Linked DNA regions of Caldimonas thermodepolymerans. The protein of the gene in region 1 interacts with the protein of each later gene in a pairwise test. Links are inferred from orthologs where the notes say so. Each region holds a gene or a part of one and is shown in the gene's direction. Other genes may lie near its edges.

Evidence for each region. The genes of interacting proteins can lie anywhere in the genome.
Region 2: the proteins of IS481_RS16325 (region 1) and ssb interact in binary tests that used the Escherichia coli proteins (3 or more experiments, as listed by UniProt). The link is inferred for Caldimonas thermodepolymerans from one-to-one orthologs.

What each region holds. Positions count from the first base shown.
Region 1 is NZ_CP064338.1:3,450,767-3,455,741, reverse strand. The notes cover bases 1,110-4,035. They hold IS481_RS16325 (primosomal protein N'), read left to right. Parts: upstream 1,110-1,520; coding sequence 1,521-3,551; downstream 3,552-4,035. Other genes in these bases: IS481_RS16320 (zinc ribbon domain-containing protein), read left to right, coding at 3,633-4,035. Outside these bases: hemE (uroporphyrinogen decarboxylase), read left to right, coding at 1-1,075; more of IS481_RS16320, read left to right, coding at 4,036-4,895; IS481_RS16315 (transposase family protein), read right to left, coding at 4,927-4,975.
Region 2 is NZ_CP064338.1:222,650-227,090, reverse strand. Bases 608-3,466 are described here. They hold ssb (single-stranded DNA-binding protein), read left to right. Parts: upstream 608-1,716; coding sequence 1,717-2,217; downstream 2,218-3,466. Other genes in these bases: IS481_RS01095 (glucokinase), read left to right, coding at 2,431-3,420; IS481_RS01105 (chloride channel protein), read right to left, coding at 608-1,524. Outside these bases: more of IS481_RS01105, read right to left, coding at 145-607; IS481_RS01090 (CAP domain-containing protein), read left to right, coding at 3,508-4,164; IS481_RS01085 (O-acetylhomoserine aminocarboxypropyltransferase/cysteine synthase family protein), read right to left, coding at 4,219-4,441. UniProt on the Escherichia coli protein: Plays an important role in DNA replication, recombination and repair. Binds to ssDNA and to an array of partner proteins to recruit them to their sites of action during DNA metabolism. Acts as a sliding platform that migrates on DNA via reptation.

The sequences.
Region 1 (4,975 bases):
CCAGAACGACACTTTCCTGCGCGCGCTGCTGCGCCAGCCGACCGAGTACACGCCGGTGTGGCTGATGCGGCAGGCCGGCCGCTACCTCCCCGAATACAACGCCACCCGGGCCCGCGCGGGCAGCTTCATGGGGCTGGCGACGAATCCGGACTTCGCCACCGAGGTCACGCTGCAGCCGCTGGAGCGCTACGCGCTGGATGCGGCCATCCTGTTCAGCGACATCCTCACGGTGCCCGACGCGATGGGCCTGGGGCTGAGCTTCGCGGCCGGCGAAGGCCCGCGCTTCGCGCACCCGGTGCGCGACGAGCAGGCGGTGGCGCAGCTGGCCGTGCCCGACATGGCGAAGCTGCAGTACGTGTTCGACGCGGTGACCAGCATCCGCCGCGCGCTCGGCGGCCGGGTGCCGCTGATCGGCTTCTCGGGCAGTCCCTGGACGCTGGCCTGCTACATGGTCGAAGGCGGCAGCTCGAGCGACTACCGCCTGGTCAAGACCATGTTGTACCAGCGGCCCGACCTGATGCACCGCATCCTCCAGGTCAACGCCGACGCGGTGGCGGCCTACCTGAACGCCCAGATCGACGCCGGCGCCCAGGCGGTGATGATCTTCGACTCCTGGGGCGGCGTGCTGGCCGATGGCGCGTTCCAGACCTTCAGCCTGGCCTACACCCAGCGGGTGCTGCAGCAGCTGAAGAAGGAACATGCCGGCCAGCGCATCCCGCGCATCGTGTTCACCAAGGGCGGCGGGCCGTGGCTGGAGGCGATTGCCGCGATCGACACCGACGCGGTGGGGGTGGACTGGACCGTCAACCTCGGCCAGGCGCGCGCGCGCGTCGGCCACCGGGTGGCGCTGCAGGGCAACCTGGACCCGGCGGTGCTGTTCGCCTCGCCGGAGCAGATCCGCGCCGAGGTGGAGCGCACGCTGGACAGCTTCGGCGCGCCCGCCAACCCCGACGGCAGCCACGCGGGCCACGTGTTCAACCTGGGGCACGGGATCAACCAGTTCACCCCGCCGGAGCACGTCGCGGTGCTGGTCGACGCGGTGCACGAGCACTCGCGCCGGATCCGGGCCCGGTGAGCACCCGCTCGCCCTATCAAGGGCGGGCACGCAACCTGGTGTTGCGGGGGTATCCAGACCGCTTCCGCAAGCGGGGATAACCCGAAAATCTGCGCTGTTCCGCTTGACTTATCCCCAAAACCGGCGTTGGAGGCTCACACCGCCCGTCTTGACGCAAAGCAACATGACGAGCCGAGGTGTGTGCGCTAAGTTGTTGATTTTATTGAGGGTCGCGGATTGCGTCGTGGTGCGGCAATCCAACCCAAAGGTTGATGCCACAAGCATTTAGCGCGCGTTTGCGCAGCTTGCCCACAAAGTTTTCCACAGGTTCCGTGGATAGCTCCAAAAGCCTTTCCGAATCAACCGCTTACGCCGCAAAGTTGAGAGACTGGGAGAAATGACAGTGCTAACTCCTCCCTCCCGGGCCGCCACGCTGCGGTGCACCACGGCCCCCCGCTGAGCGGACATGCCGACCGTTGCCGTCGTCGTCGACACCCCCCAGCACAGCACGGTGCGCGGGCCGCTGAGCTACGCGGCCGACGAGGCGCTGCCGGCCGGCGCGCTGGTGCAGGTGCCGCTGGGCCGGCGCACGGTGTGCGGCATCGTCTGGCCGGCCGGCGCGGAGGAGGAGCCCGGCGTCGAGCTCAAGCCCGTGGCCGGCGTGCTGCGCTCGCTGCCGCCGCTGCCGGCGTCCTGGTGCCGCCTGGTCGAGTTCGCCGCCGGCTACTACCAGCGCAGCGTCGGCGAGGTGGCGCACGCCGCGCTGCCGGCCGAGCTGCGCAAGCTCGACGACGCGCAGCTGGCGCAGCGCCTGAAGAAGCTGGCCAAGCTGGCCCCGGCCGGCGGGCCGGCGCCGCAGCTGCCTGAACTCACCGAGGAGCAGGTGCGCGCGCTGGAGGCGCTGGCGCAGGGCGGGGCGCCGACCGCGCTGCTGCATGGCAGCACCGGCAGCGGCAAGACCGAGGTCTACCTGCGCGCGGTCGCGCAGGCGCTGCAGGCCGGGCGCCAGGCGCTGGTGCTGGTGCCCGAGATCAACCTGACGCCGCAGCTGGAGGCGCGCTTTGCCGAGCGCTTCCCGGACCGCCTGATCGTCTCGCTGCACAGCGGCCTGACGCCGGCGCAGCGACTGCGCCACTGGCTGGCCGCGCACCTGGGGCGCGCCGACATCGTGCTGGGCACCCGCATGGCGGTGTTCGCCTCGCTGCCGCGGCTGGGGCTGGTGGTGGTCGACGAGGAGCACGACCCGTCCTACAAGAGCCAGGAAGGCGCGCGCTACTCGGCGCGTGACCTGGCCGTCTACCGCGGCAAGCTCGAAGGTGCCACGGTGCTGCTCGGCTCGGCCACGCCCTCGCTGGAGAGCTGGTACCAGGCCCAGCGCGGGCGCTACCTGAAGCTGTCGATGCCCACGCGCATCGGCGGCGGCGCGCTGCCGCGCGTGCGGCTGGTCGACATGAACCACGTGCCCAAGGAGGCCGCGTTCAGCCATGCGCTGTCGCCGCCGCTGATGGAGGCACTGCAGCAGCGCCTGGCGCGCGGCGAGCAGAGCCTGGTGCTGCTCAACCGGCGCGGCTATGCGCCGGTGCTGCAGTGCCTGGAATGCGCCTGGAAGAGCGGCTGCCCGCACTGCAGCGCCTGGCGGGTGTTCCACCGCAGCGACCGCACGCTGCGCTGCCACCACTGCGGCTACACCGAGCGCGTGCCGCGCGCCTGCCCGGAATGCGGCAACCCGGACATCCAGCCGCTGGGCCGCGGCACCGAGCGGCTGGAGGAGCAGCTCGCGGTCAGCCTGCCCGGTGCGCGGGTGGCGCGCATCGACGCCGACACCACGCGGCTCAAGGGCACGCTGGAGAGCCAGCTCGCCAGCGTGCATGCCGGCGAGGTCGACGTGCTGGTCGGCACGCAGATGGTGGCCAAGGGGCACGACTTCCGGCGCGTCACGCTGGTCGCCGCGGTCAACCCGGACGCCGCGCTGTTCAGCAGCGACTTCCGTGCCGGCGAGCGCCTGTTCGCGCTGCTGATGCAGGCCGCGGGCCGTGCCGGGCGCGACGCGGCCCAGGCCGGGCGCAGCGAGATGCTGATCCAGACCTGGCACCCGACCCACCCGCTGTATGCGGCGCTGCGCGCGCACGACTACGAGGCCTTCGCCGCCGAGACCCTGGGCGAGCGCGAGATGGCGGGCCTGCCGCCGCATGCGCACCTGGCGCTGCTGCGCGCCGAGGCGCGCACCCAGGAGGCGGCGCAGGCCTGGCTGCAGGACGCGGCCCGGGTGGCCGACGAGCTCGGCGCGGCCGCGGCCGGGGTCACGCTGTATCCGCCGGTGCCGATGAGCATCGCGCGCGTGGCCAACGTCGAGCGCGCGCAGATGCTGCTCGAGGCGGCGTCGCGCCCGGCCTTGCAGCGCCTGCTGTCGGCCTGGCTGCCCGAGCTGCATGGGCTGCGCGGCGCGCACAAGGGCCTGCTGCGCTGGGCGATCGACGTCGATCCGCTGGCGATCTGAGGCGGCGGCCGCCGGCCGGGCCGACTTGACCGGCAGGCCCGACACGGTATCGTTGCCCGCGTCGGATCACGGGAGTCCTCCATGTCATTCCAATTCCCCTCGAACGCGGCGCACAGCCTGATGCACATCGGCGACGCCTTGCGCAACCGTGCCGCGCTGCTGACGCTGCTGTGCTCCTGCGTCGGCGCGGCGGTGCTGTCGGGCATCGGCGTCGCGTCCGGCGTGCCGGTGCTGGCCGCGCTGTTCATGCTGGCCGGCTACGTGGTGCTGCTGCTCGGCGCCGTGACCGCCGGGCGCCAGTTCATGGACCAGGCGCAGGGCCGGCCGGTGTCGGCCACGCTGCCGGCCTTCCAGGCCAGCCCGCTGGTGGTGCTGCGCATGCTGGGGCTGCTGCTGATCCTGGGCGCGGTGGGGCTGGCCTGGGCCCTCGTCGCCGGCTTGCTGCTCTACCTGTGCCGCATCCCCGGCCTGGGCGGCCTGCTGCTGATCGTCGTGATGCCCGTGCTCACCTTCAGCGGCGTGATCGTCTTCCTGGGCATCTACGTGACGTGGTGCCTGTCGGCGCCGGCGCTGTTCGAAGGGCACACGCTCAAGCGCGCCCTGGCGCAGCTGTGGGCGGTGATCTCGCAGCGCCCGCTCGAGGCCTTCCTGCAACTGCTGCTGCTGTGCCTCGTCGTCGGCCTGGTCGTGACGCTGCTGGGCGGCTTCATCGGCATGGCCTTCTTCACCACCGTGGGGATGGCCACGGGCATCCTGGGCGAGGTGCCGATGGGCATGGGGATGAGGGACATGATGGGCGACTACGGCCAGCTGATGTCCGGCGGGCGGGTGTACGGCATGTTCATCGGCAGCGGCATCGTCTGGGCCGTGGTCGGCGTGGTGTTCGGGGCGCTGATGCTGTACGGCCTGTGCCTGACCTACCTGAAGCTCACCGACGGGCTGAACGTCGAGGCGGCCGAGGCTGCGTTCGAGTCGGCACTGGCGCGCACCCGCGAGAAGGCGCAGCAGGCGGCCGAGGAAGCGCGCCGCCGTGCCCAGGAGCTGCAGGAAGCCGCGCGGCAGCGTGCCGAGCAGGCCCGCCAGGCCGGCGACGCCTCGTCGTCGGCGGCGGCCGGCACGGGGGCGTCCGAGGCGCAGGCGCCGGCGGCCGCACCGGCCGAGCCGGCTGCGCAGGACCGCACGGTCATCGTCAGCGCGCCGCCGGCCGCGGCCGACACCGCGGCGCCGGCCGGGACGGCGCCCACCGACACCCCGCTGGCCGCACCGGCCTGCCCGGTGTGCCACGCACCGGTGGCGGCGGACGACGTGTTCTGCGGCGGCTGCGGCCACAAGCTCAAGGGCTGAGCGCCGGCCCCCGCGCGAGGATCGTCGCCGTTCAGGCGCCCGCGGCGGGGCGCCGGGCCGTGCCCAGCACCTCGCGCACC
Region 2 (4,441 bases), 3.2 Mb from region 1 along the record:
GGCGTGCGGCCCCCTCGGGAGAACCCGAGGAGATGCGCCGGCATCGGACTTGGCAGTCCGTGCATCGAAGCGATCAACCGGTTGCCAGCGCGCACGGCACCGCCGCAGGCACCGACCGGAACGAGGGGAAGGAGGAAGCGCCGCTCAGGCCTTGTCGGCCGGCGCCGGTTGCTGCGCCGCAGCAGCGTCGGCTGCCGCCGGCGGCGAGCCGGCCGGGCGCAGCCGCAGCGCCTGCAGCTCGGCCATGCCGTCGTAGAGCGAGCGGCTCAGCAGGCGCGCCACCAGGCTGGACAGCAGCGAGACCGCCATCAGGCTCAGCACCATCGCGTGGCCGTCGACCATCTCCATCACGATGATGAAGGCGGTGATCGGCGCCTGCGTGACCGCTGCAAGGAAGCCGGCCATGCCCATCGCGATCAGCGCCGCCGCGGCCGGGTGGCCGCTCCAGGCCGCGACGTCGTGGCCCACGCCCGCGCCCAGCGCGAGCGCCGGCGCGAACACGCCGCCGGACACGCCCGTCCAGCTGGAGATCCAGGTCGCCAGGAACTTGAGCAGCACGTACAGCGGCGGCACGTCCGCCTCGCCGGCCAGCATGCGCCGCGTGGTCTCGTCGCCGCCGCCGAAGGTGCTGCCGCCGCCCGCCAGCCCGATCAGCGCCACCGCCAGGCCGCAGCCCGCGGCGAAGCGCAGCGGGTAGCGGCGGCGCCAGGCGGTGAAGCGGTCCGGCAGGCCGGCGGCGCTGGCCACCATCAGGCGCGCCAGCAGCCCGCCCAGCAGCCCGCAGCCGATCACCACCAGCAGGCCCGGCCCCAGCAGGCCCCAGTCCAGTCCGGGCACGTGGATCACGCCGAAGTAGGTGACGTTGCCGAACACCGACACGCCCATCAGGCCGGCCAGCACGATGGCCGAGAGGATCAGGCCGCTGTTGCGCGCATCCAGGCTGCGCGAGAGCTGCTCGACCGCGAACACCACCCCGGCCAGCGGCGCGTTGAACGCCGCCGCGATCCCGGCCGCACCGCCGGCCACCAGCAGCCCGTGGTCGTCCACCCCGGCGCGCGGCGACAGCCAGCGCCGCGCCTGCAGCATCACGCCGGCGGCCACCTGCACCGACGGGCCCTCGCGCCCGACCGACAGCCCGGCGAGCAGGCTGCCGGCGGTCAGCACGACCTTGGCGCAGCTCAGGCGAAACGAGACGAACAGCCCGCGCTGCGCCACCGGCGTGGACGGCTCCAGGGCCACCATCACCTGCGGGATGCCCGAGCCGGCCGCGCCGGGGAAGAAGCGCTGCGTCAGCCACACCAGCCCGACCACCCAGGCCGGCGTCCAGACCAGCGCCAGCCAGGGCTGCCAGCCGTACACCGCCTGGAACCGGTGCTGCGCCCATTCGGCCAGCAGCGTGAAGCCGACCACGAACAGCCCGGCGACCGCGGCCAGGGCCAGCACGACCGCCCGGTCGATCCAGGCGCGCGCATCGGCCAGCTCGCGGCGCAGGTTGCTGAGGAGGTCGGGTTCGGCGGGTTTCATCGCAGGGGCCCGTGCATTATCGGGAAGCACTGCGCCCGTTCCTACACGAAGCGTGCCAGCGGGGCTGCCGCGGTCGACCCACCCGGATCAGGGGCGGGGGTCGGAGCCCCCTCGCCATGCGGCACAATCCGGCTCAATGGACGTCCGCCGCGCCGCGGGCGCATTTCGTAGATCTCAGCAAGGAGCGGGGCCATGGCCTCTGTCAACAAAGTCATCCTGATCGGCAACCTCGGCCGCGACCCCGAGGTCCGCTACACGCCCAGCGGCTCGGCGGTGTGCAACCTGTCGCTGGCCACCACGCGCAACTGGAAGAGCCGCGACACCGGGGAACGGCAGGAAGAGACCGAATGGCACCGGGTGGTGCTGTATGACCGCCTGGCCGAAATCGCCGGCGAATACCTGCGCAAGGGCCGCTCGGTCTACATCGAGGGCCGCCTGAAGACCCGCAAGTGGCAAGGCCAGGACGGCAAGGACAACTACACCACCGAGATCATCGCCGAGCAGATGCAGTTGCTGGGCGGCCGCGAAGGCGGCAGCAGTGGTGGCGGCGACGAAGGCGGCGGCTACAGCCGCGAGCCGTACGAGGGGGGTGGCGGCGGCGGCCGTTCCGCCCCGGCGCCGCGCGCGGCCAGCAAGCCCGCGCCCAAGACGTCGACCGGGTTCGACGACATGGACGACGACATCCCGTTCTGACCGGCCCGTCATTCGCTGCACCAGCCCGGCCCTCCGCGGAGCGCCGGGCTTTTTCTTGGGGCCTGCGCGCAGCACGGCCCGGGCGCACGACCCGCGCCGGCAGCTGCCCGGCGTGCAGGTTGATGCCGGCCTGTACCCGGCATCGGGCATGATATGCGCTTCGCCCCTGCAGGGCCCGCGACGGAGGAGGGGCCCGCGCTGCATGCCATCACCATGAACACGCACACCTATCCCCGTCTGGTCGGCGACATCGGAGGGACCAACGCCCGCTTCGCCTGGGTGGCGCAGCCGGGCGAGGCGCCGGCGGACATGGCCGTCTACCCGGTGCGCTCGCTGCCCACACTGGCCGACGCGATCCGGCGCTACCTGGCCGACCAGGGCAAGCCGCCGCCGCGCTGGTGCGCGATCGGCATCGCCAACCCGATCACCGGCGACCAGGTGCGGATGACCAACCACGACTGGTCGTTCTCGATCTCGGCGCTGCGGCGCGAGCTGGGCCTGGAACGCCTGCTGCTGGTCAACGACTTCACCGCGCTGGCGCTGTCGCTGCCGGCCCTGGCCGGCGAGGACCTGCGCCAGGTCGGCCCCGGCGCGCCGGCGCCCGATGCCGCGCTGGCCGTGATCGGCCCCGGCACGGGCCTGGGCGTCTCCGGCCTGCTGCCGGCCCCCTCGGGGCGGGAATGGGTGCCCCTCAACGGCGAGGGTGGCCACGTCACCCTGCCAGCGCAGGACGCGCGCGAGGCCGCGGTGGTCGCCCGGCTGCACGAGCGCTTCGGCCACGCCTCGGCCGAGCGCGCCGTCTCCGGCCAGGGGCTGGAGAACCTCTACCAGGTGCTGTGCCAGCTCGACGGCGTGCCACCCCGCGCGCTGGATGCACCGGCCATCGCCGACGATGCCAAGGCCGGGCGCGACCCGCAATGCATGGAGGCGCTGGCGCTGTTCTGCGCCTTCCTCGGCAGCGTGGCCGGCAACCTGGCGCTGACGCTGGGCGCGCGCGGTGGCGTCTACATCGGCGGCGGCATCGTCCCGCGCCTGGGCGAGGCCTTCGACCGCTCGGCCTTCCGCGTGCGCTTCGAGAGCAAGGGGCGCTTCACCGGCTACCTGCGCGCCATCCCGACCTACGTCGTGCAGGCCCGGGCGCCGGCGCTGCTGGGTGCGGCCCGCGCGCTGGACGTGCTGCCCGACCCGCCGTTCGTGCGCTGACCACCCCGTCTTACAAACCGATACGCGCCCCGCGCCAGCCGCGGCATGCTCGCGGCCGGACCAGAACGAACGACGAGGGTCAGCACCATGCAACGATCGAAGCGCCGGTCGCCCTGGGTGGCGATGCTGCTGGCGGCCGCCCTGGCCGCATGCGGCGGCGGTGGCAGCCCGGATGACGACGCGGCCGCACCGGGCAGCGGGACCGGCGCGGCCACGGACCACCGGGGTGGCAGCGACGGCCGCACCGACGGGAACGGCGGCGACGATGCTTCAGGCGACGCCCCCGGCACGCCGCCCGACGTGGACCTCGGCTGCGGGCTGCCGGACTTCCAGGCCGAGGCACTGCGCCTGATCAACCAGCACCGCGCCGCCGGCGCCAGCTGCGGCAGCGCGGGCAGCTTCGCGCCGGCCGCGCCGGTGGCCTGGGACGCGCGCCTCGCGCAGGCGGCCTACGCGCACTCGCGCGACATGGCCGAGGGGGACTTCTTCTCGCACACCGGCAGCGACGGCAGCAGCCTGGGGCAGCGCGTCACGGCAGCGGGCTACCGCTGGTCGGGGGTGGCCGAGAACATCGCGGCGGGCTACCCGACGGTGGCGGCGGTGGTGGCCGGCTGGATGACGAGCCCCGGCCACTGCGCCAACCTGATGCGCCCGGACCACCGCCACGTCGGGCTGGCCTGCGCGGCCCGCGACGGCAGCACCTACCGGACCTACTGGACGCTGGACCTGGCCACGCCGCGCTGAGGCGGCGTGCCGGGCAACGGCCCGGCCGGGCGGCCGGGCCGCGCACACGCGGCCTCAGGCCGCGGCAATCGCTTGGGCCAGGTCGGCGCGCAGGTCGTCGATGTGCTCGATGCCGATCGACAGGCGCACCGTGTCTTCCGACACGCCGGCCTTGGCCAGCTCCTCGGCCGACAGCTGGCGGTGCGTGGTCGAGGCCGGGTGCGTGGCCAGCGAGCGCACGTCGCCGATGTTGACCAGGCGGGTGAAGAGCTTGAGCGCGTCGAGGAAGCGCGCGCCG